Regions from separate parts of the Curtobacterium sp. SP.BCp genome, predicted to be linked through region 3. Evidence: predicted binding sites of a transcription regulator. Region 3 holds the regulator's gene; each other region holds the start of a gene.
The links. The regulator HrcA, encoded in region 3, represses chaperone genes, less so after heat shock. The targets are predictions, from matches to a motif close to TTNGCACTCGNNNNNNNCGAGTGCNAA.
Positions count from the first base shown of each region.

Region 1: ACRQ4C_RS00680 (Hsp20/alpha crystallin family protein) is a predicted target of HrcA. The motif match lies at 3,904-3,930, and genes of this name have one in related genera.
Region 2: groL (chaperonin GroEL) is a predicted target of HrcA. The motif match lies at 7,453-7,479, and genes of this name have one in related genera.

Region 1 is NZ_CP194338.1:131,977-141,996, reverse strand. It holds gene ACRQ4C_RS00695 (APC family permease) at 15-1,511, opposite strand; gene ACRQ4C_RS00690 (APC family permease) at 1,705-3,231, shown strand; gene ACRQ4C_RS00685 (helix-turn-helix domain-containing protein) at 3,228-3,878, shown strand; gene ACRQ4C_RS00680 (Hsp20/alpha crystallin family protein) at 3,990-4,430, shown strand; gene ACRQ4C_RS00675 (hypothetical protein) at 4,443-4,742, shown strand; gene ACRQ4C_RS00670 (manganese catalase family protein) at 4,887-5,768, opposite strand; gene ACRQ4C_RS00665 (SDR family oxidoreductase) at 5,801-6,634, opposite strand; gene ACRQ4C_RS00660 (SDR family NAD(P)-dependent oxidoreductase) at 6,804-7,490, shown strand; gene ACRQ4C_RS00655 (DinB family protein) at 7,603-8,055, shown strand; gene ACRQ4C_RS00650 (AAA family ATPase) at 8,052-8,537, shown strand; gene ACRQ4C_RS00645 (sensor histidine kinase) at 8,791-9,999, shown strand; gene ACRQ4C_RS00640 (response regulator) at 9,996-10,020, shown strand, end outside.
Region 2 is NZ_CP194338.1:3,275,285-3,285,304, reverse strand. It holds gene ACRQ4C_RS15685 (glycerol dehydrogenase) at 1-852, shown strand, start outside; gene ACRQ4C_RS15680 (NAD(P)H-hydrate epimerase) at 877-1,641, opposite strand; gene ACRQ4C_RS15675 (alpha/beta fold hydrolase) at 1,676-2,455, shown strand; gene ACRQ4C_RS15670 (aldo/keto reductase) at 2,565-3,596, shown strand; tRNA gene ACRQ4C_RS15665 (tRNA-Thr) at 3,799-3,871, opposite strand; gene msrB (peptide-methionine (R)-S-oxide reductase MsrB) at 3,905-4,306, opposite strand; gene ACRQ4C_RS15655 (GNAT family N-acetyltransferase) at 4,363-4,830, shown strand; gene ACRQ4C_RS15650 (DUF2332 family protein) at 4,827-5,828, shown strand; gene ACRQ4C_RS15645 (DUF3263 domain-containing protein) at 5,939-6,238, shown strand; gene ACRQ4C_RS15640 (LytR C-terminal domain-containing protein) at 6,235-6,837, shown strand; gene ACRQ4C_RS15635 (cold-shock protein) at 7,028-7,231, shown strand; gene groL (chaperonin GroEL) at 7,522-9,141, shown strand; gene ACRQ4C_RS15625 (endonuclease domain-containing protein) at 9,455-10,020, shown strand, end outside.
Region 3 is NZ_CP194338.1:1,551,372-1,561,391, reverse strand. It holds gene ACRQ4C_RS07555 (PhoH family protein) at 1-432, opposite strand, end outside; gene ACRQ4C_RS07550 (histidine triad nucleotide-binding protein) at 422-775, opposite strand; gene ACRQ4C_RS07545 (16S rRNA (uracil(1498)-N(3))-methyltransferase) at 810-1,547, opposite strand; gene dnaJ (molecular chaperone DnaJ) at 1,547-2,656, opposite strand; gene hrcA (heat-inducible transcriptional repressor HrcA) at 2,744-3,763, opposite strand; gene ACRQ4C_RS07530 (DUF4870 domain-containing protein) at 3,873-4,271, shown strand; gene hemW (radical SAM family heme chaperone HemW) at 4,295-5,512, opposite strand; gene ACRQ4C_RS07520 (HAD family hydrolase) at 5,541-6,233, shown strand; gene ACRQ4C_RS07515 (DUF1990 family protein) at 6,352-6,999, opposite strand; gene ACRQ4C_RS07510 (hypothetical protein) at 7,328-7,816, shown strand; gene lepA (translation elongation factor 4) at 7,821-9,668, opposite strand; gene ACRQ4C_RS07500 (pyridoxal phosphate-dependent aminotransferase) at 9,899-10,020, opposite strand, start outside.

The DNA.
Region 1 (10,020 bases), 1.4 Mb from region 3:
CCGGTCGGTGCCGCTCACTGCTCCGCTTCGAGGCGGTCGAGCATCAGCTCGTAGCGGTCGCGTCGTCGCCGACGCAGCACCAGGGCCTGGACGGTCCCGACGGCGGGGACGACCACCACGAGGCCGGTGAGCACGGTGCTCACGACGCCGAAGACGCTGTGCCCGGCTGCGTCCACGTCGCCGACGAGGGTCGGGAAGTTCGCCCAGATCAGGACGGCCGACGCGACCAGCCCCGCGAAGCCGAGCAGGGGCGCGACGACGGTGTTCCAGACGCGGAGGTCGGCTCGGTTGCGGCGGAAGTAGACGACGACTGCGAGGCTCGTGGCCGCCATGAGCACGGCGATGCCGAGCGTGGCGACGCCGGAGAACCAGCTGAAGACCTGCAGGACGGGGTCGAGGCCGAGGACGGCGAACAGCGCGGTGAACACGACGGCGGTGACGGTCTGGACGACGCTCGAGGTGTGCGGGGAGGCGTGTCGTCGGTGCACGAGGCCGAGGCGACCGGGGAGCAGTGCGGCGTTCGCCATCGCGTGCTGGTAGCGGGTGATGACGTTGTGGAACGAGAGGACGCAGGCGAACATGCTCGTCAGCAGCAGGACGTTGAGGACCGCTTCGCCGACTCCGCCGATGTACCGGGCCGCCGTGGTGAGGATGAGCGACCCCGGGTCCTCCGCCGCCTCGGCCAGCACCCCGTCCGGCCCCCAGGCCATCACGAGGGCCCACGACGCGAGGGTGTAGAAGACCCCGATGCCGATCACGGCCGCGTAGGTCGCGCGGGGGATCGTGCGGTCGGGGTCCTTCGCCTCGTCGCGGAAGATCGCGGTGGCCTCGAAGCCGATGAACGCCGCGATCGCGAACATCAGTCCGACACCGGGCGAGCCGGACACCACCTGCGACGGCGCGAACGGCGCGAGCGACAGCCCGTCGGCGCCGCCCCGGAACACCACGGCGGCGACGAGGACGAGCACGATGCCGACCTCGGCGACGAGCAGGACCCCGAGGACCTTGCTCGACAGGTCGATGTGCCGGTACCCGAGGACGCCGACGAGCACGACCACGGCGAGCGACCAGACGTACCAGGGCACGTCCGGCCCGCCGAGGCCCGCGACGGTGACGCCGAGCAGGTACCCCATGTACGCGTGCACGGCCACCTGGATCGTCGTGTACGTCAGGAGGGCGAGCGTCGCGGCCCCCGCGCCGGCCGGACGTCCGAGTCCGTGCCCGACGAACGTGAAGAAGGCGCCGGGCCGCGGCAGGTGACGGGTCATCGCGGCGAGCCCGACGGAGAACAGCAGGAGCACCACGGCCGAGACGGCGTAGAGCGCCGGGAACCCGACGCCGTTGCCGAGCAGCATGCCGAGCGGGGCTGCGCCGCCGACGACCGTGAGCGGTGCGGCGGCCGCGACGACCATGAAGACGATCGCGGTGACGCCGAGGGAGCCGTGCATGGTCCGGCCGTGCGGGGCGGGGAGCGCTCCGAGTGACGCGGGGTCCTTCGTGATGCTGGACATCGTGGCCTTCCGGTTCGGGTGGCTTCGGGGGTCGGCACCACGGTCCCGCGCCGCCGTTGCGGCCACGTACCGCCGAGGTGAAACCCGGTCGCACCCGAACGGGACACCTCCGTCGCCGGCGTCCCGTTCCGCCGGTACCTGCCCGAAACACGGCCGCCACACCGGGGCAACGCGCGGGCCCTACCGTGGCCGGGTGACCGCCCTCGACCGTGCGATAGCCCACCCGCCCCGGGTGCCGGGCGTCGGTGCGGGTTCGCCCGTCGACGGACTCTCGCGACGCAGTGTCGGGCCGGTCGACGTGCTCTCGCAGTCGGTCTCCGCGGTGGCCCCGTCCGCCGCCGCGACCACGATCCCGGTGCTCGTCGCGTCCGTCGCCGGCAGCGGTGCGACGTGGTCGCTGCTGGCGGCGATGGCGCTCTCGTTCCTGGTCGGACGCACCGTGAACGAGTTCGTCCGCCGCGTCGCGGGCCCTGGATCCCTCTACACGTACGTGTCCCTCGGCCTCGGACCGGTCGCGGGCGTGGTGTGCGGTGCAGCGCTGCTCCTCGGCTCGGGGTGCATCGCGGTGTTCTCGCTGACGGGGACCGGCTACTACCTCGAGTACCTGCTGTCGCGATTCGTCCCGCTCGGGGACGGCGGTGTGCTCGTCACCGTGCTCGTGGTCCTCGTCACGGGGGCCGTCGTGTTCGCCGTGACGGCCGTCGGCGTCCGGCTGTCGACCCGTCTGACGCTGCTCGTCGAGACCGTCTCGGTGGCGGTGATCGCGGTGCTCGTCATCGCCCTGCTGGCCCGCAGCGGACCGCCGGACCTCGGGGCGGTCGCACTCGGCCCCGTCATGCCGGCGCCGTTCTCCGTCGGGACCGCACTCGCCGTCACCGCGTTCGTCGGCTTCGAGAGCGCGTCGGTGCTCGGCGTCGAGGCCCGCCGCCCGTTCGCCACGATCCCGCGCGCGATCTCGTGGACCGTCCTGCTCGCCGGCGTCCTCTACCTCGGCAGCGCCGTGGCCCAGCAGTCCGGTTTCGCGGCGGTGGGAGCAGAACTCGCGACGAGCGCCTCGCCGGTGAACGAGCTCGCCGTCGCCTCGGGTGTGGGCTGGGTCGGGTGCGTGCTCGACCTCGCGATCGCGGCCTCGTTCGCGGCGTGCGCGATCGCTTCGACGACCGCGCTCGTCCGGGTGCTCTTCGCGATGGGCCGCGAGGGCGTGCTCCCCCGTGCGTTCGGTCGGACGTCCCCGCGCTTCCGGACGCCGTTCGTCGCGGGGATCGTGGCGAGCGTCGTCCTGACCGCGGTCCCGGTCGCAGGACTGACCGCGGGCGTCGCGACGTGGACGCTCATGGAGACCGAACTCGCCGTCGCCGCACTCGGGTACCTCGTCGCCTACGCGCTCACCTGCGTCGCCGCGCCGGTGTTCCTCCGTCGGATCGGCGAGCTGACCGCCCGGGTCGCGACCGTCGCGGTCGTGACGGCGGCGCTCCTGACGGGAGTCCTCGTGGTCTACGCCGGGGTCGAGGCGACGAGCGACCGGTGGCCCGCCGTCGCGCTGGTCGTCGGGGTGGTCGCCGTCGTCCTGCTCGCCTTCGCGGTCGTGACCCGACGGCGTCCGTGGCGGCGCGCGAGGAGCCGGGCCGTGTGGGACGTGCCCGTCGAGACGGACCTCCTGGGTGCCTCCCGGCTGCGCCCCGACGACCCCGACCGGACCGGCCGAGGCGACCGGCCGTGAGCGACCCCGGCCTGCGCGCACGCCAGCCGAAGGCGATCCAGAACGCCTTCGCCGTGCTCGAGGCCGTCGCCGCATCGGGGCCGGGGACCACCGCGCAGCAGGTGTCCGAGGCACTCGGCATGCCACGGGCGACGACCTACCGGCTCATCACGCTCCTCGTCGAGGACGAGTACCTGGTCCGCCTGTCCGACCTGCGGGGCTTCGCCCTCGGGCACAAGGTCGCCGAGCTGGCCGGGCTCGGGGCAGCGCCGTCCCTCCCGCCGCTGTCACGCGCGGTGCGGTCCGTCCTCGCCGAGGTCCGGTCGAGCGTCCGCGCCGGCGTGCACCTCGCCCGGTACGACGCCTCCGGGCTGGCCGACGTCGACGTGGACCCCGACTTCCCGCTCCTCGACGAGCGGGGGCTCCGCGCAGACCCCGGGGCGAGCGCGATGGGGCGACTGCACGCGCACGGCGGCACCGAGGTCGTCCGGCAGGTCGGCGCGTTCCGGTCCGGCTTCGGGTGCCTCGCGGTCCCGGTCCTCGACGAGCACGGTCTGCTGGTCGCCGGACTCACGCTGTCCGCCGCGGCGCCCCGGATCGACTCCCCCGGCGACCTCCTGCCGCTCCTGCAGCGTGGAGCCGACCGCCTCGAGCCGCTCCTCGCCTGACCCTCAGCGTCCTCGGAGCGCACTGTTGGCACTCTCTGGGTTCGAGTGCTAGAACGGATGGCAGTTGAGTCGAGGGGACTCAACGAGGATCACGTGAAGGAGTTGACGACGATGACGATGAACTTCGACCCGTTCCGCGAGCTCGACCGCCTCGCCGGATCCCTGCTCGGGAGCGCCGGCGGACCGCGTTCGATGCCGATGGACCTGTACCGCACCGGGGACCACTACGTCCTCGACGTCGACCTGCCGGGCATCGACCCGGGCAGCGTCGACGTCGACGTGGACGGCTCGGTCCTCACGATCCGCGCCGAGCGCACCCTCGGCGCCCCGGACGGCTCGCAGTGGATCACGCGCGAGCGGCAGCCCGGCACGTTCGTCCGCCAGCTGACCCTCGGCGACCACCTCGACGCCGGACGCATCACCGCGACCTACGACAACGGTGTGCTGAGCATCACGATCCCGGTCAAGGAGTCGGCGAAGCCGCGCAAGATCGAGGTCGCGGTGGGCAGCGGGTCCCAGCAGCTCGCCGTCGGCGGCGGGGCCTCCGAGTAGGTCGGAGGCGCGATGGCAGCACTCCTGAACGCGCTGCTCGCGATCGGGGCCGTGACCGCCGCGCTCACCGCGACGAGTCTGGACAGGCGGGTCGCCCTCGTGCTCGGGGCGACCGGCAGCACGGTCGGCGCGTTCCTCGCGTGGGTGGTCGCACCGAGCGCGTTCTCCGGGTTCGTGCCGTGGGTGGCCGCCGTCCTCGGGACGGCGGCGCTCACGGCCGGGTGGAGCGTCGTCCGGCTCTACGACGGCGTCTTCGCCCCGCCGCCGGAACCGGCGGGCGAGACCGGGACGATCGCGACGACCGCGCGGTGACCGCATGACGGACGGGCGCGCCCCGCTCAGCGGCAACGCGCCTCCCGTCCGTCCGCCCCATCAGTCAACGAAACGCGCGCGTTCCGACATCGCACCGGTCGATCGACGGGTGCCACGTCGGAACGCGCGCGTCCCGTTCCGCGACTACTCCTTGTTGAGCTTGTCCTGCACCGTGCCGGCCGTCTTCTCGACGACGTTCGGGAGCTCGGTCGTGCCGTAGAACCGGACGTCCGGGTGCGTGGGCGGCGGCATCGGCGACGAGGTCGTCGGACCGTCGTGGTACGTGTACTCGCCCTTGCCGTCGAACGAGGGGCCGCTCGCCCACGGGCCGTTCGCCGCCTCCTTGCCGTCGGAGAAGTTGAGGTACTGGTAGTTGACCTCCTGGTTCTCCTTCGCCTGCGGGAAGTTGCTCGGCACAGGGAAGTCCTCGATGCCCTTCTCGCGGAGCTCCGCGGCGGCCGTCGCCCACATGTTCTGGTGCATGGTGTCGCGCGCGAGCAGGAACGACAGGAGGTCCCGGACCCCGGCGTCGTCGGTCTGGTGGTAGAGCCGCGCGACCTGCACGCGGCCCTGCATCTCGGCGTTCGCGTTCGCCGTGAAGTCGGCGAGCAGGTTGCCGCTCGCGGTGATGAACGACCCCTGCCAGGGGTTGCCGTTGCTGTCGACCGGACGTGCGCCGGCTCCGGCGACGATGCCCTGCTGGACGTCCGTGCCACCGACGATCGCCGCGACGGTCGGGTCGTCCTGCACGGCGTCCTCGGTGATGCCGAGCGGGCTCTTCTCGAGCAGCTGCGCGATCATCGTCGCGAGCATCTCGACGTGGCCCATCTCCTCGGCGCCGATGCCGAACACCAGGTCGCGGTACTTGCCGGGCATGTGCATGTTCCACGCCTGGAACTGGTACTGCAGGGCGACGGTGATCTCGCCGTACTGACCGCCGAGCACCTCCTGCAGCTTGCGCGCGTAGACGGCGTCGGGCTTGTCGGGCGTGGACTTGAACTGGAGTTCCTGCTTGTGGAAGTACAGATCGTGCTCCTGTCTTCGTTCGGTGGTGCGCTTCAGAGGATCGGGGTACCGCCGGTGACGGCGACGCGCGCACCGGAGACGTAGCTGCCGTCGTCGCTCGCGAGCAGCACGTACACCGGGGCGAGCTCGGCGGGCTGTCCGGGACGGCCGAGCGGGGTCTGCTTCCCGAACTGCTCGACCTCCTCCGGAGGCATGGTCGAGGGGATCAGCGGCGTCCAGATCGGCCCGGGCGCGACGCTGTTGACGCGGATGCCACGCGGGCCGAGCAGCTGCGCCAGCGCTGCCGAGAGGTTCGCGACGCCCGCCTTCGTGACGTCGTACGGCGCGAGGTCGGGCTTCGGGTTGTCCGAGTTCACCGAGCTCGACCCGATGATCGCCGAGCCGGGGCCGAGGTGCGGCAGCGCGGCCTTGACGAGGTGGAAGGAGGCGCTGAGGTTGGTCGCGAGGGTGTGGTCCCACTCCGCGTCGCTGATCTCCTCGATCGTCTCGTGCGTCATCTGGTACGCCGCGTTGTTCACGAGGACGTCGAGCCCGCCGAGTTGCTCCACCGCGGTGGCGACGACGGACCGGCAGTACGCGGGGTCGCTGACGTCGCCGGGCAGCAGGACCGCCGTCCGCCCCGCCTCCTCGACCCAGCGCTTCGTGTCCTGCGCGTCGTCCTCCTCGTCGGGGAGGTGACTGATGAGTACGTCGGCACCCTCGCGGGCGAAGGCGATCGCGACGGCCTTGCCGATGCCGCTGTCCCCGCCGGTGATGACCGCCCGCTTGCCCGTGAGCTTGCCGGACCCGCGGTACGACTGCTCGCCGTGGTCCGCCGTCGGGCTGAGCTCCTGGTCGCTCCCCGGGGGCTGCTGTCGGTCGGTCATGTCGCCTCCTGATCAGTGGTGCGCGGTCCGCTTCGTCCGAGGACCGCTCGGTTCGGCCGATGGTCGGCGCGCCGCACTGAGCGGCCGTCCGGGAGTGGCCCGATCGCGCGGCGGGTGTGGCCGGATCGCGCGGGCACCGGCCCGACGGGCCGCGCGTAGCGTGGCCGGCATGGACCTGCAACTCTCGGAACGTGTCGCGCTCGTCGTCGGAGGGAAGGGCTACATCGGTCGTGCCGTCGCCGAACGGCTCCGGACCGAGGGGGCGACCGTCGTGGTGGCCTCCCGGAGCGCCGGGGACGACGACGGCAGCGTGGCGATGGACACCGCGTCGCAGGATTCGGTCGACGCCGGCGTCGCGTCGGTGCTCCAGCGGCACGGGCGGATCGACGTGCTCGTGGTCACGGCCGCCCCGAGCGCGCAGACCCTCGACCCGGCTCGGGGGTCCGACCCCGCGCAGGTCGCCGAGGCGATCGACGGCAAGGCACTCGGCTTCCTCCGCGTCGCGAACGCCGTGCTCCCCCACCAGCGGGAGGCGGGCTTCGGTCGGGTCGTCGTCGTGAGCGGCCAGAACGCCTACATCGCGGGCAACATCACCGCGTCGCTGCGGAACACCGCGACGAACGTCATCGCGAAGAACCTCGCTGACGAGTGCGCCGGGTCCGGCGTCGCCGTGAACGTGGTCAACCCTGGGACCGTCACCGACGAGCCCTCGTCGGAGGTGCAGCGCGGAGCCGGCGGCGAGTCGAGCCCGCAGCAGATCGCCGACCTCGTCGCGTTCCTGTCGTCGCCGCTCTCGGCACTGAGCGGGGAGTCGATCTCGATCGCGCACCGGATGCTCGGCTCCGTCGTCGTCTGAAGCCGCGTCGCGGCGGACGGGAGGCCCGTGGCGGGCCCGCCCCGCGCCTCCCGTCCGTCCCGTGGTGCGTCAGCGCCCTGTCCGTGCGCCCGGTGCAGGGTCAAGATGGGGCATGGACACTGCGGAGCAGGACGTGGTCGGACTCGTCGAGTACGCCGGTGGGCGGCTGACGGACCGGATGGAAGGGCTCTCCGACGACGAGTGGGCATGGCAGCCGATCACCGGGGACGCGGAGGTCACCGTGCGGTGGCGGCTCGACCACGTCGTCGAGGTGCTCACGGCCAGCCGGAACCGCGAGTGGCTGGGGCTCGCGCCGTCGACCGGACCGACGCCGGGCACCCCGGCGACCGCCGCCGAGGCGCTCGCCGGACTCGACACGGCGATCGGGGTGTTCCTGGCGGCCGCGACGGAGGTGGGCGACTCCGCCTCCGAGCCGATGGGCGCCGTCGCCGGCCCGTACGCCGAGTCGACGAAGCGGTCGTTCGTGCTGCACGTGGCGGACGAGCTGATCCACCACGGTGCCGAGGCGGCGCTCCTCCGGGACCTCTACGCCGCGCGACCGTGAAGAGGGTGCTGATCACCGGGATGTCGGGGACGGGCAAGTCCTCGGCGCTGGAGCGGCTGGCGACGTTCGGTCACCGCGTCGTGGACACCGACGACCCGGGCTGGCGCAGGTACCACCCGTACCCGCACCCGTCCGACGAGGCACACCGCGGCGAGTGGCTCTGGGCCGAGGACCGGATGACGGCGCTGCTCGACGAGGACGACGACCGGTCGCTCTTCGTCCAGGGGTGCGTCCGCAACCAGGGCCGCTGGTACGACCGCTTCGATGCGGTCGTGCTCCTCAGCGCACCGCTCGACGTCCTGCTCGAACGGGTCGCGCGACGGACGACGAACCCGTACGGGAAGACCGACGTGGAGCGAGCGATGATCGCGGCGGACTTCGCAGAGGTGCTGCCGCTGCTCCGCGCCGGGTGCACGCACGAGCTCGACGCGACCCGGCCGCTGGACGACGTCGTCTCGGACCTGGCAGCCCTCGCGCGCTGAGCCGTTCGTCCCCGCGACGGATGCGCTTCGGCCGTCCGCCCGATGCCCGGCGGCCCGGGATCGCGGAGGCTGAGGAGCATGGACTCCTCGATCAAGCACGTCATCGCCACCCTGTCGGTCTGCGCCGGGATCGTCGTCGTCACCGCGTGGGCGCTCATCGCGATGTCACCGGTGGCGTGAAGCGCGGGGCGACCCGCGGGACCGTCCCCACGCGCAGCCGGGTGACGGACCCCTCCGTGCGATGATCGGACCCGTGACGGAAGGGCGCACGTTCATCCGACCGCTCGCCACGCGCTCGATCGTCGTCGACGTGGTCTGGGCGGTCGTCGCGGCGCTCGCGTTCCTCGCCCCCGTCGACCTCGAGCTCGAGCACGCCAGCATCCTCGCCGTCGTCGCCGCGGCCGGGGCCATCGCCGTGCGACGCATCTCGCCGTCCGTCGCGATGCTGCTCGTCGTCGCGCTCGGGTTCGTGCAGGTGGCCGGCGGCGAGCGTCCGTCGCTCGTGGACCTCGCGATCTTCGTCGTCATCGGGACGACCGCGATCGTCGGGACCCGCGCCGAGGTCGTCCTCTCCGGACTGCTCGCGTTCGTCACCGGTGTCGGCGCGACGCTGTACCTGACCGTCACCGGGTTCCGGTTCGCCGTGCTCGTGAACGGGCCGCGCGACCAGGCCTTCCTGGCGATGGCGGCCCCCGCGGCGGCGCTGCTCGCGGTGTGGGCCGGCGGGCTGGCCGTGCGGGCGTTCCGCTCCCGCGACCGCGAGTCCGAGCGACGCGCCCACGCCGAGGCCGCGCGGTCCCGAGCGGAGGCCGTCGCCACCGAGGCCGAGGCCACCGCCACCCGTGCCATCGACGTCGCGGAGTCCGAGCGGATCCGAGCGGCGATCGCCCGGGACGTGCACGACGTCGTGGGTCACTCCCTCGCCGTGATCATCGCCCAGGCCGACTCGGTGCCGTTCCTCGCCGACGAGGCACGGGTGCGCGAGGTCAGCGCCACGATCGCCAGCACCGCGCGCAGTTCGCTCATGGAGGTCCGGCAGGTCCTCGGGCAGATCGACGGCACCGGGGACGCCGGTCCGGCGACGCTCGACGAGATCGTGCAGGGCATCCGTGACGCCGGGGTCACCGTGGACCACACCGTCCGCGGCGTCCCGCGCACGTTCGGCCCCGACGCCGGCACCGCTGCCCGTCGGGTGCTGCAGGAGATGCTCACGAACGCGCTCCGGCACGGCGCTCCCGGCATGCCCGTCACCGTCCGGGAGACCTGGCGCTCCGCGGACCTCGTGCTCGAGGTCGAGAACGTCATCGGCGGTGGTGCCACCGGGGGCTCCGGCCGCGGGGTCGACGGCATGCGCTCCCGACTCGCCGCCCTCGACGGCTCCTTCGACGCCGCGGTCCTCGACGACGTGTTCGTCGCCCGCGCCCGCATCCCGATCGACATCCCAGGGGGGAACCACCGATGACCGACACGACCGACCACGCAG
Region 2 (10,020 bases), 1.7 Mb from region 3:
AGTGCGATCGACGCCGCCAAGGCCGCCGGTCACCTCACCGAGATCCGTTGGGTCAGCGTCCCGACCGCGGCGAGCACGGACGCCCCCACCTCGGCCCTCGCCGTCATCTACTCGGCGGAGGGCGAGTTCATCGAGTACCGCTTCTTCCCGCACAACCCCGACCTCGTGCTCATCGACACGAACCTCGTCGCGCACGCGCCGGTGCAGTTCCTCGTCGCCGGCATCGGCGACGCGCTCGCGACCTGGGTCGAGGCCCGCGCCGCGAAGCGTGCGAACGCGGACACGATGGCGGGCGGGCTCCAGACCGAGACCGGCGTCGCCCTCGCCGAGCTCTCCTGGCGGCTGCTGCACGACAACGCCCTGCAGGCCATCGAGGCGGTCCGTGCCCATGTCGTCACACCCGCGCTCGAGAAGGTCGTCGAGGCGAACACGCTCCTCTCCGGCCTCGGCTTCGAGTCGGGCGGGCTCGCCGCGGCGCACGCGATCCACAACGGCCTGACCGCGGCCCCCCAGACGCACGGACTCGCGCACGGGCAGAAGGTCAACGTCGGCACCGTGGCGCAGCTCGTCCTCGAGGGTGCCCCCGCGCAGGAGATCGAGGACTTCGTCGTGTTCACCACGAAGGTCGGGCTGCCGAACACCCTCACCGAGATCGGCCTCACGGTCGACGACACCGACGAGCTCCGCGCGGTCGCCGAGGCCGCGACCGAGGCCGGCGAGACCATCCACAACATGCCGTTCCCGGTCACGGCGGAGATGGTCGTCGACGCGCTCGTCGCGATCGAGGGCATCGCGCGCAGCATCCGCGCCGACCACGGCCTGCCCGAGCCGGAGCTCTACCGGCACCACTGAGACCGGCGGTACCGACCCCGGGGATCAGGTGCGGACCAGCGGCTCCACGGCTGCGAGGTCCGCGCCGATCCCGACGTCCACGAGTTCGATGCGCCCGGCGAGCGTCGCAGCCGGCCCGACCAGGAGCCCCGCCTTCACCCCGCCGAACGTCACCGTGACGTCGGCGTGCAGCACGCGGTCGTCGGCGACCCCGCCCGTGTCGACGTCGATCCCGCTCGGCACGTCGACCGCGACGACGAACGGAGCCCGCTGGTCGCGGGCGAGCTCCCGCAGCGCGTCGACGACCTCGCGCGCGGGGGATCGCAAGGGACCGCTCGCCCCGATGCCGAGGATGGCATCGAGCACGAGGTCCGCATCCGACGCCGCCTCCGCGGCGACGACCGCCAGGCGGTCGCCCTCGTCGGGTACCGCGGCACGTAGGATGTCGGCCGCACCCGCGTCGGTCCCGCCCGTCGCTGGTGCGGCCGGACCGTCCAGGAGGCGCGCCCCGGCCTCCAGCGCCGCTGCCAGGCCCGCCTCGTGGACACGTGACCCGACGCGCAGCACCGACACGTGCCTCCCGGCCGTCGCCAGCCGCTCACCCGCGAACAGGGCGTCACCGCCGTTGTCGCCGCTGCCCACCAGCAGCAGGACGGACCCCGGCCCGTCGCCCGGCCGGACGGCCGGGTCGTCGAGGAGGTCCGACACGACCCGCGCGAGCCCCTCGGCCGCACGCTGCATGAGGGGTTCACCCGCGTCGAGGCGCGGCCGCTCCGCCGCCCGGATCTGATCCGCTCCGTACCCGTCCATGGCGACCACAGTGCCCCGCTAGCCTGGGGTCGCCATGTCACTCGTCCCCGAAGCGCCCCGTCCCCGAGCCGTGATGTCCCCGGACGGCCTCCCGATCGCGACCTACGACTTCGGCGACCCGGACGCACCCGTCGTCGTCGCGGTGCACGGCTTCGCCTCCGGCGCACTGCTCAACTGGCACGCCTCCGGGTGGACGCGCGACCTGCTCCGCGCCGGGTACCGCGTCGTCGCGCTCGACCAGCGCGGGCACGGCGCCTCCGCGAAGCCGCACGACCCGTCCGCGTACTCGATGGAGCTCCTCGTCGCGGACGTCGTCAGTGTGATCGACACCTACCTGCTCGACGACGTCGCGTACCTCGGCTACTCGCTCGGCGCGCGTGTCGGCTGGCACACCGCCGAACAGCTGCCCGACCGGGTGTCGCGGGCCGTCCTCGGCGGGATCCCGGACGCCGACCCGATGCGACGCGTCGCCGTGGACCAGGCGAAGGCGTACCTCACGGACGGCACGCCCATCGAGGACCGGGTGACGAACGGGTACCTCACGATGGCCGGGAACGTCGAGGGCAACGACCTCCGGGCCCTCGTCGCGATGGTCGAGGGGATGCGGGACAGCATCGAACCGACGCCGGAGAACGCGCCGGCGCAGCCGCTCCTCATGGCGGCGGGGAGCGAGGACGGCATCAAGGACAGCGCGGTGCGGCTCGCCGCGGCGGCACCGGACGCCGGGTTCTTCGAGATCCCGGGGCGGAACCACTTCAACGCTCCCACTTCCCGGGCGTTCCGTCAGGCGGCGATCGCGTTCCTGCGGGGCTGACCGCGGCGGCCGCGGACGGCACGGCACGTCCCGGCGACCTGTCCGTCGGGCGCTGACAGGTACTCGCAGGTCCTCGTTGCCGGAGGGGTCCCGGCGTACCGTCCCGGCCATGGACTACAGACTCCTCGGCAACAGCGGGACATCGGTGTCGACGCTGACCCTCGGCACCATGACGTTCGGCAGCGAAGCCGACGAACCCACCTCCCACCAGATGCTCGACACGTTCGTCGCGGCCGGCGGCACGCTCGTCGACACCGCCGACGTGTACTCCGGCAACGAGTCCGAGCGGATCATCGGCCGCTGGCTCAAGTCCCACCCCACCGAGGCGCAGCAGGTCGTCCTCGCCACCAAGGGCCGCTTCCCCCAGGGCGACGGGCCGAACGACGTCGGGCTCTCCCGTCGCCACCTCTCCCGCGCGCTCGACGCCTCGCTCGAGCGGCTCGGCGTCGAGACGATCGACCTGTACCAGATGCACGCCTGGGATGCCCTCACCCCGATCGAGGAGACCCTGCGCTTCCTCGACGACGCCGTCTCCGCCGGCAAGATCGTCTCCTACGGGTTCTCGAACTACCTCGGGTACCAGATCACCAAGGCGGTCTACGAGGCGAAGGGCCACGGCTGGGCGCCGCCGGTCACGCTGCAGCCGCAGTACAACCTCCTCGTCCGCGACATCGAGCACGAGGTCGTCCCGGCCTGCCTCGACGCCGGCATCGGTCTGCTGCCCTGGTCGCCCCTCGCCGGCGGTTGGCTCTCCGGGAAGTACCAGCGCGACGAGGCCCCAACCGGCGCCACCCGTCTCGGCGAGAACCCGCAGCGCGGCATGGAGGCGTGGGAGGCCCGCAACGGCGACGAGCGGACCTGGGCGGTGCTCGACGCGGTGTCCGCCGTCGCCGACGCGCACGGGGCGTCGAAGTCCCAGGTCGCGCTCGCCTGGCTCCTCGCGCAGCCCGCAGTGACGAGCGTCATCCTCGGTGCCCGCACGGTGTCGCAGCTCGAGGACAACCTCGGCGCCGCCGACCTCGTGCTCGACGAGGCCGAGCTGCGGTCGCTCACGGAGGCGAGCGCTCCCCGCATCGACGACTACCCGTACGGAACCGCAGGTGTGGCGCAGCGGAACCGCAACATCACGGGAGGCCGCTGACCGCGCGCTGCGACGTCCATGCGGAAAGCCGCGCAATCGGCACGGACGTGTGGACTTCGGTTTCGATGCGGTGTCATCCTCTTCTCACGACCGGCTGGTTACCGCGTCGAGCGATGAGGAACACCCCCTGATCCGTGTTCCACGTACGCCGGAGGCCCGAGCGACCAAGTCGCCCGGGCCTCCGTCTTCCCCTGGGGATCCGGGCCGGCAGCGGGACTCGAACCCGCAACCCCCGTATTACAAGTACGGTGCGCTACCAATTGCGCCATGCCGGCTGACGCGCCCACTCTACCGGGACGCGTCCGCGCTCACTCGGACGCCGAGAAGTTCAGCGAGATCGAGTTCATGCAGTAGCGGTCACCCGTCGGAGTGCCGAAGCCGTCCGGGAACACGTGCCCCAGGTGGCCGCCGCAGTTCGCGCAACGGACCTCGGTACGCTGCATGCCGAGGGAGTTGTCCTCGATGAGCTGCACGGCGTCCGGACGGACCGACTCGTAGAACGACGGCCAGCCACAGCCGGAGTCGAACTTCGTGCCGCTCTTGAACAGCTCCGCACCGCACGCCGCACACGTGTAGACGCCGGCACGCTCCTCGTCCAGGAGCTCACCCGTCCACGGGCGCTCGGTACCGGCCTGGCGCAGGACGGCGTACTGGTCCGGGGAGAGCTCCTCGCGCCACTGGGCGTCGGACTTGTCGACGTTGTATGCCATTGCTTCCTCCTGCTCTCGGCCGCTGCTGGACGGCCACCTTCAGTAAACTCGCGCCGATGTCCGAACATTCCGTGCACCGCGCCCGCTGGGACCGTCTGACGACGGACGAACTGTACGGCATCGTGGTGCTCCGGAACCGCGTCTTCGCCCTCGAGCAGCGGGTCACCGCCGAGGACTTCGACGGCCGCGACCGCCATGCGGACACCGAGCACTGGTGGTTCGGAACGGACGCCGAAGTCGTCGGGTACCTGCGCCTCGTCCGACCCGCTCCGGACGAGGCCCACCCGGCCGGCGCCACCCCGCCGGAGTGGGTGATCGGCCGGGTCGCCACCGACCCCCGACACCGCGGGCGGGGCATCGCGGGGCGGCTGGTCGCGGCGGTCCTCGCGGAGCACGGGCACGAGCCGTTCGTCCTGCACGCGCAGGAGTACGTCGCCGGGCTCTACGAACGGCACGGCTTCGTCCGCTTCGGGGAGCCGTACGTGGAGGCCGGCATCGCCCACGTCGGGATGCACCGCCCGTGACGACGCGGGACCGCTACCGCGCCTACGCCGACCGCATCGAAGGGGTCTCCCCGTCCTACGCCGCGTGGGCACGGTCGCTCGACGACGAGCTCGTCGCGCTCCTCGACTCGGTCCCGGAGCAGCGCCGACAGCCCGAGCTGGTCTTCGCGGTCGCCCGGCGGCTGGGCGCGGACCCGCGGGACCCCGACGCGCTCCGCGCACTCGACCGGGAGGCACGGCTCGCCCTGGCAGCGCGCCTCCCGTCCGCCACGGTGCAGGCAAACGACCCGCGCCGGGCCGCGCCGGTCGTCCCGCTGTTCGCGGCGCTCGCCGCGAGGTCGTCGCAGCCGCTCGGCCTCGTCGACGCGGGAGCCGCGGCGGGGCTCTGCTCGATCCCGGACCGCGTCACACTCGACCTCACCCTGGTCGAGCACGGGTCGGAGCGCGTCCGGATGCACACCGCGACCCCCGACGGTCCCGTGCTCCACCTCGTCGCCGAGGCCCGCGGTGCCGTACCCGCTCCGGCAGCGCGCCCGATCGCCGTCGCCGGCCGCGTGGCCCTCGACCCGAACCCGATCGACCTGGCCGAGCCGGGGGCGTTCGACCGTCTCGTCGAGGCCGTCCCGCCCGAGGCGACGGACCGGACCGCCCTGATGCGTGCGGCGGCGTCCGCGGCGCTCGCCGTGCCTCCCGTCCGACTGCGGGGGACCCTTCCAGGTGACCTCGACCGCGCACTCGACCACCTGCCGGACGGCTGCGAGCCGGTGGTCCTGACGACGGGGACGCTCGTGTACGTGCCGGGTGCGGACCGGCAGCGGGTCGTCGACCGTCTCGCGGAGCGCGGCGTGCACTGGATCGCCCTCGAGCGGACCGGCATCCTCGACGGTGTCGCGCTGACCCTGCCCGCCGACGTCGACCGGGACGACCCGGACGCGTTCGCGACCGTCTCGCTCGACGGGGTCGCGGTCGCGGTGTGCGACCCGTTCGGGACCCGGGTGCGGTGGCTCCGGGACCTGTGACCGGCTTCGCGACAGTCCAGCGGCGTGCCAGGGTCCGGCGACGCGGCACCCCTACGATGTGCGAGACCCGTACCACCCGCCTCGCGCCACCACCTCGTGATCGGACCGTCGTGACCACCACCCCCGCAGACGCGCTCAGTGAGCTCGACCTGCACGTGCTCGCCTTCGAGCACGACCGGGCGCGGCACGACCGCACGAAGGAGGCGGAGATCCGCGTCGAGTTCGACATGTCGCCGGCTCGGTACTACCAGGTGCTCGACCGCGTGATCGACTCCCCGGCGGCGCTCGCGTACGACCCGCAGCTCGTCACCCGACTGCAACGACTCCGGCACGCCCGCGTCACGGCGCGGGCGGGGCGCAGCTTCGCGCTCCCCGGAGCCGCACCAGAACCCCGTGAAGAGGACCGATGACCGAGAGATTCCCCCGAGACCGGTTCGACGACGCCACCGACGGCCCGCGCGTCGGTGCGCACCGCGGCCCCCAGCGTCGGGGCCGCGGCTGGATCGTGTTCGCGTGGGCAGCCCTCGCCACCGGAGTCCTCGTCGGCCTCGGCGTCCTCGGGCTCGGGCTGGCGACCACCGGCCTCTCGGACGGCAACGACTCCGGCGGGGGCGCCTCGTCCCCGACCTCCTCGGCCTCGGCGTCCGCGACCGCGAAGCCGTCTCCGTCCTCGACGCCGTCCGCGTCGTCGGGCTCCGGAGCGGGTGCGTCCGCCGCGACCCCGGCGCAGCAGGGCACCACGAGCGTCGTCGTGCTGAACGGCACCACGACGACCGGGCTCGCCGGTCGTGCCAGCACGGCGCTGACCGGGGCGGGGTGGAAGATCACCTCGACGGGCGACGCCGGCACGACCGGGACCACGCAGACGATCGTGTACTACCGCTCGGCCGAGTCGGCTGCGGTCGCGCAGGGCATCGCCAAGTCGCTCGGCACCACCGCCGTGCAGCTGTCGACGGCCTTCCCGAACGCCGACGTCAGCGTCGTCCTGGGGTCCGACTACACCGGCTGAGGGGCATTCCCGAGCGCATTCCGTGTGTTTTCGTGACGAACGTGTTTCCGGCGCGTTGCGATTGCACGGAATGGACGTGAAACGACGTCACACCTCTTGTCGGATCGACCTCCGTGCGCAAGAGTCACTGCCAGGTGTCGCACCGACGGCGCCGTCGATCGCAGCAGCACCACCGCAGGGAGCAACAATCATGGCCAACGGAACGGTCAAGTGGTTCAACGCCGAGAAGGGCTTCGGCTTCATCACCGTCGATGGGGGTGGCCAGGACGTGTTCGTGCACTACTCGGCCATCGACATGTCGGGCTACAAGGTCCTCGAGGAGGGGCAGGCGGTCACGTTCGACGTCGGCACCGGCGCGAAGGGTCCGCAGGCCGAGGCGGTCCGCCCCGCCTGAGTCACCGAACCACACCGGAACGCGCCGTCCCCTCGGGGGCGGCGCGTTCGTCGTGTCCGCGGAGGCGCGCCCGCAGTGGGTCGGTGGTGCTCGTGCTGATGTGCGCCCGGACTGGGTCGGTGGTGCTCGTGCCGGTGCGCTCGCAGCGGACCCGACCTGGGAAGTCGACCCGTGCCTCCCTGCTGTGTTGCACTCGCACCCGGCGAGTGCCAGAATCGGCGTTGGCACTCGCTCACGTTGAGTGCCAGCACGACCCCCATGACGACGTCCGGGAGGGACGAGAAACTCACATGGCTAAGATCATTGCTTTCGACGAGGAGGCCCGTCGTGGCCTCGAGCGCGGCCTGAACACCCTGGCCGACGCCGTGAAGGTGACGCTCGGCCCGCGCGGCCGCAACGTCGTCCTCGAGAAGAAGTGGGGCGCTCCCACGATCACGAACGACGGTGTCTCCATCGCCAAGGAGATCGAGCTCGACGACCCGTACGAGAAGATCGGCGCCGAGCTCGTCAAGGAGGTCGCGAAGAAGACCGACGACGTCGCCGGTGACGGTACGACCACCGCGACCGTGCTCGCCCAGGCGCTCGTCCGCGAGGGCCTCCGCAACGTCGCCGCCGGTGCCGACCCCGTGTCGCTCAAGCGCGGCATCGAGAAGGCCGTCGCCGCCGTCTCCGACCAGCTCCTCGCCAACGCGAAGGACATCGAGACCAAGGACCAGATCGCCGCGACCGCGTCGATCTCGGCCGCCGACACCACCATCGGCGAGCTCATCGCCGAGGCGATCGACAAGGTCGGCAAGGAAGGCGTCGTCACCGTCGAGGAGTCGAACACCTTCGGCACCGAGCTCGAGCTCACCGAGGGCATGCGCTTCGACAAGGGCTACCTGTCGCAGTACTTCGTCACGGACCCGGAGCGCCAGGAAGCCGTCTTCGAGGACCCGTACATCCTCATCGTCAACTCGAAGATCTCCAACATCAAGGACCTGCTCCCGGTCGTCGACAAGGTGATCCAGGCGGGCAAGCAGCTCCTCATCATCGCCGAGGACGTCGACGGGGAAGCCCTCGCGACCCTCGTCGTGAACAAGATCCGTGGCATCTTCAAGTCCGTCGCCGTCAAGGCCCCGGGCTTCGGCGACCGCCGCAAGGCCATGCTGCAGGACATCGCGATCCTCACCGGCGGCCAGGTCATCTCGGAAGAGGTCGGCCTCAAGCTCGAGAACGCGACGCTCGACCTGCTGGGCAAGGCCCGCAAGGTGATCATCACCAAGGACGAGACCACGATCATCGAGGGCGCCGGCGACGACGAGCAGATCGCGGGCCGCGTCCGTCAGATCCGCTCCGAGATCGAGGCGACCGACTCCGACTACGACCGCGAGAAGCTCCAGGAGCGCCTCGCGAAGCTCGCCGGTGGCGTGGCCGTCATCAAGGCCGGTGCCGCGACCGAGGTCGAGCTCAAGGAGCGCAAGCACCGCATCGAGGACGCCGTCCGCAACGCGAAGGCTGCCGTCGAGGAGGGCATCGTCGCCGGTGGTGGCGTCGCGCTCATCCAGGCGTCCGTCGCGCTCGAGTCGCTCTCCCTCGAGGGTGACGAGGCAACCGGTGCGAACATCGTCCGCGTCGCCATCGACGCGCCGCTCAAGCAGATCGCGCTGAACGCCGGTCTCGAGCCGGGCGTCGTCGCCGCGAAGGTCCGCGAGCTCGAGTCGGGTCACGGCCTCAACGCCGCGACCGGCGAGTACGTCGACCTCGTGGCCGCGGGCATCATCGACCCGGCCAAGGTCACGCGCTCGGCGCTGCAGAACGCTGCGTCGATCGCCGGTCTGTTCCTCACGACCGAGGCCGTCGTCGCCGACAAGCCCGAGAAGGCCCCGGCCATGCCGGCCGGCGACCCCACGGGTGGCATGGACTTCTAGTCCCGGTAGCCGGAAGGGCCCCGCACGCTGCGCGTGCGGGGCCCTTCCGCGTGCGGGGCGCTCGGCGTGCGGGGGCGCTCGGCGTGCGGGGGCGCTCCGCGTGCGGGGTGCGCGTGCGGGGTGGGTGCCGCCGGTTGGTCGCGAAACGTGTCGGCTTCGTCGCCGGTAGGCGACAGTTCGTGAGACCACGGCGTTCCGTGCACGGCACGTTGCGCGACCACCGAGTTCCGCACGGGAGGCGCGGCTCGCCCAGTTCTCCACAGGTCGCGTCCCGAGGGAGCCCGCGGACATACCCTGGGGCGATACTCCCGGCATGACCCACCCCCGTTCGCTTCCGCCCGAGCTCGACCGAGCGGGCTTCCTCGTCCGTGACGCCACCGCGGCCGGGGCCAGCGCGAACCGACTCCGCCGTGGAGACCTGCTCCGCCCCACCCACGGCGTCCGCACGACCGACCCGACGCTCCCGCTGGTCCGTGCTGTGGGTCTGGTGCTGCGCCCGGACCAGCACGTGAGCCACACGTCCGCACTCGCGGTGTGGGGTGCACCGCTCCCTCGACGGGGGGTCGGCGAGCTGGTGCACGTGTCGACCTTCGGCACCGGTCCACTGATGCGGCGACGAGGTGTCACGGGACACCGGCATCGCGCTCCGGTCGACACGGTGGTCCGCGACGGCGTCCGCGTCAGCGCTCCCGCACAGGCCTGGCGAGAGAGCGTCGGTCTCCTCACGGTGCACCAGGCAGTCGCGGTCGCAGACCACTTCGTCCGACCCGGTGGACTGCTGACGGTCGACGACCTCATCGCGGCGATCCGCCCGGGAAGTCACGGCAACGCAGCGGCACGGGAGGTGCTCGACCTCGTGCGGGTGGGCGCGGACTCGGC
Region 3 (10,020 bases):
GCCGGTACCCGCCGGTCCGATCCCGAACGTGATGGTGTTCGCGTCGATCGCGTCGACGTACGCCCGCTGGCCGTCGGTCTTCGGGCGGACCGACTTGCCCCGGCTCGACACGATCGGGGTCCCGAAGGTGTCCGACGGCTTGCGGTCGTCGTCGAGGATGCGCGCCGACATCGGGATGTCGGCAGGGCCGATGTCCTGACCGCGCTTGACCATGCCGACGAGTTCGTCGACGAGGGCTCGGGCGCGGGCGACGTCGCGCTCCGGGCCGGTGAGGCTGACCTCGTTGCCGCGCACGACGACGCGGACCCCGGGGTACTGACGTTCGACGGTCTTGAGCAGCCGGTCCTGCGGACCCAGCAGCTGCACCATGGCGATGCCGTCGACGGTGAGCTCGGACGTGGCGTCCTGCTCGAGTGGTTCGTTATCCGGCAAGGGTGCCTTCCTGCAGTTCACCTGCGAGTACGTGCGCGTGCACGTGGAACACGGTCTGACCGGCTGCTTCGCCGGTGTTGAACACGAGACGGTACTGGCCGCCGGCACGCTCGTCGGCGATGCGCTGCGCGGTGGCGACCACGTGGGCGAGGAGGTCGGGGTCCCCGGAGGCGAGCTCCGTCACGTTGCGGTACTGCTCGGTCTTCGGGACGACGAGCACGTGGACGGGAGCCTTCGGCGCGATGTCCTCGAACGCGATGACGCGGTCGTCCTCGGCGACGACGATCGCCGGGATCTCGCGCGCGATGATCTTCGAGAAGACGCTGGGCGTGCTGGTGCTCATGTCCCCATCGTAGAACGCGCCGCCGACGGCGGGCCTACCAGCGCCCGAGCCGCGTCTGGAGGATCGACAGTGCCGCCGGACCCGCGGTCGAGGTCCGGAGCACGGTGTCGCCGAGTCGCACCCGCACGGCGCCCGCGGCGACCAACCGGTCGAACTCGCTGCCGTCGATGCCGCCTTCGGGCCCGACGACGAGCGCGATGTCCTCGACGTCGGCCGGCGGCTCCCACGCGGAGAGCCGGACGTCGCCGACCGGGTCGAGCACGAGCACCGCCCGTCCGACGCCGACGGTCCCCACGAGCTGCGCGGTCGTCACCGGCGCCTCGACGGCCGGCACCCGCGGACGGATCGCCTGCTTCGAGGCCTCGTGCGCGATGGCCTCCCACCGCGCACGGCCCTTCTCGACCTTCGCCCCCTCCCACCGGGAGACACTGCGGGCCGCCGACCACGGGACGATGCGATCGACGCCGATCTCGGTCGACGCCTGCACGGCCATCTCGTCGCGACCGCCCTTGGCCAGGGCCTGCACGAGCGTCAGCGTGGGCGACGGCGCCGGGGAGACGTCCACCGCCGTGACCTCGAGCACGAGGGCGTCGCGGTCGGTGGTCACCACCGGTCCGGTCACCACGGTGCCGTTCCCGTCGCCCAGGCGCAGCGTCTCGCCGACCCGCACCCGCGCGACCGACACCGCGTGACGGCCTTCCGCCCCGCCCAGCGACACCTGGTCGCCGACGGTCACGCCGTCGAGCGCGGGCACGAGGTACAGCGAGGCCATCAGAAGTTGAAGAAGCGGTCGCGGAGCTTGCCGAACATGCCCTGCTGGAACCGGGCGAGCTGCGGCTTCGTCGCCTTGTGCGACTTCGCGAGCTGCTCGACCAGCTGGCGTTCCTTGTGCGAGAGCTTCGTCGGCGTCACGACCTGCACGCCGACGCGGAGGTCACCGCGCCCGGCGCCGCGCAGCTTCGTGACGCCGCGGTCCTTGAGCACGAGCACGTCCGCGCTCTGGACACCGGGACGGATCTCGAGCTCGACCGGCCCGTCGAGACCGTCGATCGTCGCGGTGGTGCCGAGGATCGCGTCGGTCATCCCGACCTCGAGCGTCGCGAGCAGGTCGTCGCCGTCGCGGCTGAAGACGTCGTGGTGCCGCACCCGGATCTCGAGGTAGAGATCACCCGAGGGGCCGCCGGCCGGACCGACCTCGCCCTGACCCGGCATCTGCAGGCGCAGCCCGGAGTCGACACCGGCGGGCACGTCGACCGGGATCGAGCGACGGGCACGCACGCGGCCCTGGCCCTGGCACGTCGGGCACGGGTTCGGGATCACGGTGCCGTAGCCGCGGCAGGTGCCGCACGGCGCGCTCGTGACGACGTTGCCGAGGAGCGAACGGACCTGGCGCTGGATGTGGCCGGAGCCGCCGCAGATGTCGCACGTGCGCGGGCTCGTGCCCGGCGCGCAGCACGAGCCGTGGCAGGTCTCGCACAGGACGGCCGTGTCGACCTCGACCTCCTTGTGGGTGCCGAAGACGACCTCGTCGAGGTCGACGTCGATGCGCAGCAGGGCGTCCTGCCCCCGCTCGGCACGACTGCGGGGACCGGAGCCCCGACCGCCGCCACCACCACCGAAGAAGGCGTCGAAGATGTCGCTGAAGCCACCGGCCCCGCCACCGAACGGGCTGTCCGCCTGCGGTCCGGCGTCGTACCGACGGCGCTGTTCGGGGTCGCTCAGCACGTCGTACGCGTGCGTCACGTCCTTGAAGCGCTCGGCGGCCTCCGGGCTGGGGTTCACGTCCGGGTGGAGTTCCCGCGCCAGGCGACGGTAGGCCTTCTTGATGTCGGCATCGGAGGCGTCCGGCTGGACGCCGAGGACGTCGTAGTGGTCTGCCACGTATCCCTCAGAGAGTTTCGGTTCGGTCGGTCTGGAGGCCCGGTGCGGGTCGTGCGCGTGGGTCGCGCCGATCGCGGTGCGGGCCGGTCAATGTTCGCCCAGGAGCTTGGACAGGTACCGTGCGACGGCCCGGACGGCGGCCATGTTGCTGCCGTAGTCCATCCGCGTCGGCCCGAGCACCCCGAGCCGTGCCACCTCGCCGCCGGCGAGGTACCCGCCCGCGACGATGCTCGTGGCGTCGAGGCCGTACTCGGCGTTCTCGACCCCGATGCGCGCGGCCACGGCGATGTCGTCCACCTGCATCTCCCCGAACAGTCGGAGCAGGGTGACTTGTTCCTCGATCGCCTCGAGCACGGGGAAGAGTCCGCCGGAGAAGTCGGACTCGCTCTTCGCGAGGTTCGCCGCGCCGGCCATGAGCAGGCGGTCCTGGCGGTTCGCCGCCACCTGCTCGATGAGGGTCGCGACGACGACCCCGGCGAGGGGCTGGACGTCGGGGCGGAGCTGTTGCGGCACCGCCCGGAGCGCCCCGGGCACGTCCTGCAGGAGCAGCCCCACCGTGGCGCCGTTGACGACCGTGCGGAGTTCGGTGAGCGCCGACTCGTCCAGGCTGACGTCGCTCTCGACGACGCGCTGCTCGACGCGCGCGGTGTCGGTGATGAGCACGACCATGAGCCGTGTGTCACCGAGCCGGACCAGCTCGACGTGCTGCACCCGGGCGCGCACCATCGACGGGTACTGCACGAGGGCCACCTGGTTCGTCAGCTGGCTGAGCAGGCGGACCGTGCGGCCGAGGACGTCGTCGAGGTCACCCGACGCACCGAGGAACGTCTCGATCGCGTGACGCTGTGCACTGGAGAGCGGGCGGGCGGCGGCCAGGTGGTCGACGAACACCCGGTACCCCTTGTCGGTCGGTACCCGTCCGGACGACGTGTGCGGGGCGACGATGAGCTGCTCGTCCTCGAGCTGGGCCATGTCGTTGCGGATGGTCGCCGCACTGACCCCGAAGGCGTGGCGGTCGACGATGGACTTCGACCCGACCGGCTCGCGGGAAGCGACGTAGTCCCGCACGATGGCCTTGAGGACCTCGAGGCTGCGTTCGCTGACCACTCGATCCCCTTTCCGTTCGCGTTGGCACTCTCGTGTGTCGACTGCTGATCCTACGCCCGACGGCCGACAACACGGGACGTCCGTCGGCGCTCGTCGGTACGCTTCCCGCATGACCTACGGACAGCAGCCCGGCGGCCCAGGCGGCCCCCAGTACCCGCCGAACTACCAGGCGCCCCAGCCGATGAGCCCCGAGGACCAGCGACTCTGGGCGACCCTGACGCACGTCGGCGCGATCTTCTTCAGCCTGCTCGTGCCGATCGTCGCGTACCTCGTGCTGCGCGATCGGGGCCAGTTCGTGCGCGAACACACTCGCCAGGCACTGAACTTCCACATCACCGCGGCGATCGCCGGAGTCGTGTGCGGCCTGCTCTCGATCATCCTCATCGGCCTGATCCTGCTGCCGATCTTGGGTGTGCTCGTGATCGTGTTCTCGATCCTCGCCGCGATCGCCGCCAACCAGGGCCGCTTCTACAAGTACCCGCTGTCGATCGAGTTCATCAAGCAGTAGCGGATCACCCGGGCGCCGAGGGCTCAGTCGAGCAGCTCGCGGACCACCGCGTCCGCGAGCAGCCGGCCCTGCCTGGTCAACTCGACCCGACCGCGCACCGCGGCCGAGCCGTCCACGAGACCACGTGCGATGAGCCCGGCGACGCGGCCACGGGCCTCCCGGCGGAGTTCCGACGTGGCGAGCTCCCCGCGGACCCGCGCCGCGAGGAGCACGCGCTCGACGTACCGTGTCTCGTCGTCGAGGGTCTCGCGGCCGGCTGCCGGCGACTCCCCCGCGAGCACCCGGTTCGCGTACGCGGCCGGGTGCTTGACGTTCCACCAGCGGGTGCCGGCGACCGCGGAGTGCGCGCCCGGGCCGACGCCCCACCAGTCGTGACCCTTCCAGTAGGACAGGTTGTGGCGGCTCGCGTGGGCCTCGCCCCGTGCCCAGTTCGAGACCTCGTACCAGGAGTACCCGGCCGCACCGAGGACGTCGTCGGCGAGCTCGTACATGTCGGCGGCGAGGTCGTCGTCGGGAGCGGGCAGTTCGCCCCGGGCGACCATCCGCCCCATCGCGGTGCCCTCCTCGACGATGAGCGAGTACGCCGAGACGTGGTCGGGCGCACAGGCGATCGCCGCGTCGAGCGAGGTCCGCCAATCGGCGAGGGACTCCCCCGGCGTCGAGTAGATGAGGTCGAGCGACACGTCGAGGCCCTGCTGCTTCGCGAGGTCCACCACGAGCGGCACCCGCTCCGGGTCGTGCGTGCGGTCGAGCGTGGCGAGGACGTGCGGCACCGCCGACTGCATGCCGTAGCTCACCCGGGTGAAGCCGCCCTCGCGGAGCGTCTGCAGGGATGCGCCGTCCACCGAGTCGGGGTTCGCCTCGGTGGTGACCTCGGCGCCGGGCACGATGCCCCACGTCTCGTCGATCGCGCGGAGGATCATCACGAGGTCGTCGGCCGGCAGCATCGTCGGGGTCCCACCGCCGAAGAACACCGTCGACACCGGACGACGCGGGACACCGGAGCGCTCGAGCACCGAGGCGGCGAAGCGGATCTCCTGCACCGCGTGGCCCGCGTAGTCGTCACGACGGACCCCGCGCAGCTCGGACGCCGTGTACGTGTTGAAGTCGCAGTACCCGCACCGGACCCGACAGAACGGCACGTGCACGTAGACGCCGAACGGGACGTCACCCGCTCCCGGTCCGGGGGTGATCAGCCCGTCCGACGGAGCAGGATCGGCGATCGGCAGGGCGCTCGGCATGGACTCCATTCTCGGTCATGATGGAGGCATGGAGCACCACACCGTCCCCACCACGGTGCTGTGGGACATCGACGGCACCCTCGTGCTGAACGCCTCCTCGCCGGGCAACCTGTACCACCTGGCGCTCGAGCGGGCGGTCGGCCGTGACCTCACCCTGCGCGTCGGGCACCAGCACGGACGGACGGACGCCGGCCTCATCGCCGAGCACGTCCGGGCGCACGACCTCGACGACGCACTCATCCCGACCGTGTCCGGGCACCTGCGCGACCTCACCGACGAACGCTTCCGTGCCGGTGACCACCGGAAGCCGGCGCCGGGTGCCCGCGACCTCCTCCGACGCTTCGCCGTGCTGGGCTGGCGCAACGGGCTGCTCACCGGCAACTCCGAGCACCGGGCACGCGTCAAGCTTCGTGGCGCGGGGTTCGACCTCGAGGCGTTCGACTGGGCCCACTCGTTCTTCGGCGACGAAGAGGTCGACCGAGCCGGCGTGACCGGACGTGCTGCCGCTGCGCTCCGTGGCGAGCGGGCCGTGATCGTCGGCGACACCCCGCGGGACGGCGAGGCCGCCGACGTGGCGGGCATCCCGTTCCTGGCGGTCGCGACAGGCGTCTACGACGTCGAGGCGCTCCGGTCGACGAGTGCGGTCGCGGTCGCGCGCGACTGCGTGCAGGACGTGCAGCTGATCGAGGACGCGATCGCCGCGCTCGCGCCCCTGCGCTGACGGGCAGTGGCCCGGGCGGCCACCGAGACTCCGCTCCGCGGACACCTGCGCGCTGTCCGGGCCGCGGAGCTGTCCGCCGAGCGGAGTCTCGGCGTGGGCGATGTCAGGCGCGGAGGGGTCAGTCTCCGCGCAGCGCCGCGAGGTACTTCTCCGCCATGACCCGCTGCTGCCGGCGGAGCAGCGGCTCCACGAGGCGCCACTTCCGGCTCGCCGGCTGCGAGAACTGCCGCAACTGCAGCCAGACCGAACCGTCCGACGTGCGCTCGACGACGAACGACTCCTCGCCAGAGAGCGGGTGGCCCTCGAGCGTGCCGTACGCGAAGCCCTTCCGGTCCGTCTCGTCGATGATCGACACGACCCGGACCGGCGCGTGCACGGTCTGCCCGAACGCGTGCATCGTGAGCGTCGCGGTCGTCCCCGCGGTCAACAGCGGCGTGCCGTCGGGCGCGAACCGTTCGACCTTCGATGTGCCGATCGACGCGGGGGCGATCGGGACGCCGTGCTCGTCGAAGGTCACCGGGTTGTAGCGGACCTCGTCGTCGTCGGGCTGGTCGTCGACCTGCACGCGGATCCCGCTGCGCTCCTGGATCTGCCAGGACAACGCCTGCGTCACGGCGGTCTCGAAGCGGGCGTCGCCGTGGCCGATCCGCGCGCGGGACTCGGTGGGCGTGAAGCCCTCCGGCGGGTACGTCATGAGGTCCGACGCCTGGGTCGCGCCGACCGCGCCGTACGTCAGGGCGGTCCGGTAGCTGCCGCGGGAACTCATGCCGACCAGCCTACTTGGCGGTGCGAACCGTCACGACCCAGCTGCCGCGGGAACGCATGCCGACCAGCCTCCTCGGCGGTGCGAACCGTCACGACCCAGCTGCCGCGGGAACGCATACCGACCAGCCTCCTCGGCGGTGCGAACCGTCACGACCCAGCTGCCGCGGGAACGCATACCGACCAGCCTCCTCGGCGGTGCGAACCGTCACGACCCAGCTGCCGCGGGAACGCATGCCGACCAGCCTCCTCGCGATGACGACACAGAGGTTGACGGGCGAACCCCGAACTGGAGGCTCGGATCGCTCCCGCCACACCGCTATCGTCGGTCCGTGCCCACCGCGACCGCCGTCCCCCGACCTCGGACCGGCCGCACCCCGCGGACGCTGGGCACCCTCACCGCGATCGCCTTCGCGATCGCGGTCATCGCGCGGCTCGCCCTCGACCGGTACGAGGCGAGCGCCGCGCTCCCCGTCCGGTACACGAGCGAGCTCCCCGTCGACCGGTACCCGGTCGTCAGTACCCTGCTCGCGCAGGTCGCCGTCGCGAGCATCGGCGTCGGCGTCCTGCTGTTCGGCGCGCTGCTCGTGGTCGTCGTCCGACGCTCCCGCCGACGCCCGGTCGTCCCCTGGCTCGTCGGCGGAGCGGTCCTGCTCGCCCTCGGCGCGGCCGTCGCGTCCGTGGTGGCGAGCGAGCAGACCACGTTCGTCGCGATGACGGAGTGGAGCACCTGGCGGACCGCACTGGCGGGACTGGCCGCCGCGTGCCTCCCGGCCGTTTGCCTGGCAGCCCTGCGGGCGCGCGCCGAGCGCACCCGCTGAGCCGCTACTTCTTCTTCTCTTCGACGTCGCCCGAGAGCGCCGCGATGAAGGCTTCTTGCGGCACCTCGACGCGACCCACCATCTTCATGCGCTTCTTGCCCTCCTTCTGCTTCTCGAGGAGCTTGCGCTTGCGGGTGATGTCACCGCCGTAGCACTTCGCGAGGACGTCCTTGCGCATCGCCCGGATGCTCTCGCGCGCGATGATGCGTGCGCCGATGGCGGCCTGGATCGGCACTTCGAACTGCTGCCGCGGGATGAGCTTGCGGAGTCGCTCGGTCATGAGCGTGCCGTACGCGTACGCCTTGTCGCGGTGGACGATCGCACTGAACGCGTCCACCTGCTCACCCTGCAATAGGATGTCGACCTTGACGAGGTCGGCCGCCTGGTCGCCCGTGGGCTCGTAGTCGAGCGACGCGTAGCCCTGCGTCTTGCTCTTCAGCTGGTCGAAGAAGTCGAAGACGATCTCGCCGAGGGGGATCTCGTAGCGGATCTCGACGCGGTCCTCGCCGAGGTACTCCATGCCGAGGAGGGAGCCGCGGCGCGACTGGCAGAGCTCCATGATCGCGCCGACGTAGTCCTTCGGCGCGAGGATGGCCGCGCGCACCATCGGCTCGCGGACCTCGACGATGCGGCCGCCGGGGAACTCGGAGGGGTTCGTGACCTCGGTCACGGAGTTGTCCTCGTTCGTGACCTCGTAGATCACGCTCGGGGCGGTGGTGATGAGGTCGAGGCCGAACTCGCGGCTCAGGCGCTCGGTGATGATCTCGAGGTGCAGCAGGCCGAGGAACCCGCAGCGGAACCCGAACCCGAGCGCCACGGAGGTCTCGGGCTCGTACACGAGGGCGGCGTCGGACAGCTTGAGCTTGTCGAGCGCCTCGCGGAGGTCCGGGTAGTCGGAGCCGTCGATCGGGTACAGGCCCGAGAACACCATCGGCTTCGGGTCGGTGTAGCCGGCCAGCGGATCGGTCGCGGGCTTCTGCGCACTCGTGACGGTGTCGCCGACCTTCGACTGGCGGACGTCCTTCACGCCGGTGATGAGGTAGCCGACCTCGCCGACGCTGAGGCCCTTCGTCGGCTTCGGCTCCGGCGACGACACCCCGATCTCGAGGATCTCGTGCGTCGTCTTCGTGGACATCATCTGGACCTTCTCGCGCGGCGAGATGGTGCCGTCCACCATGCGGACGTAGGTGACGACGCCGCGGTAGCTGTCGTAGACGGAGTCGAAGATCATCGCGCGGGGCGGGGCGTCGACCGTGCCGACGGGCGGCGGGACCGTGCCGACGACGCGGTCGAGGAGCTCGGGGACGCCGACACCGGTCTTGCCGGAGACGCGCAGCACGTCCTCCGGCTTGCCGCCGATGAGCTGCGCGAGCTCGGCCGCGTACTTGTCCGGCTCCGCTGCGGGGAGGTCGATCTTGTTGAGGACCGGGATGATCTCGAGGTCGTTCTCGAGCGCCAGGTACAGGTTGGCGAGCGTCTGCGCCTCGATGCCCTGCGCGGCGTCCACGAGGAGGATCGCGCCCTCGCACGCGGCGAGCGATCGTGAGACCTCGTACGAGAAGTCGACGTGCCCAGGCGTGTCGATCATGTTCAGCGCGAACGTCTTGCCGTCGAGCTCCCACGGCATGCGGACGGCCTGGGACTTGATCGTGATGCCGCGCTCGCGCTCGATGTCCATGCGGTCGAGGTACTGCGCGCGCATCGCCCGCTCCTCGACGATGCCGGTGATCTGCAGCATGCGGTCGGCCAGCGTGGACTTGCCGTGGTCGATGTGCGCGATGATGCAGAAGTTGCGGATCGCCTCGGCCGGGGTCGCGGCGGGCTCGAGCGGCGCGGATGCTTGTGGGCTCACGGTTCCTCAGGGGTCGGGACGGTCGAACGATTGTCCCACGTCCGCGCGCCGGCGGCGCGCACCGCGGGCCGCTCTGTGGAGACGGGGCGCGGCCCTGGACGCTGTGCAGGACGGCCTGGAGGCGCGGGGCGGGCCCGCACCGCGCCTCCAGGCCGACGGATGGTCGCCGTCACGGCGGCTCGCGCCGTGTCCTCGGGCGGTGGCGATGGCCGGCTGCTCGCGCCGTCTCGTCAGACGGCCGCCGTGGCAGGTGCGGGCAGCGCGCCCAGGCCGCTCCGCAGGTCCTCCGCCGTCGCGGCCAGTGAGATGCGGATCCACCCCTCGCCGGTGCGCCCGAACGCGCTCCCCGGCG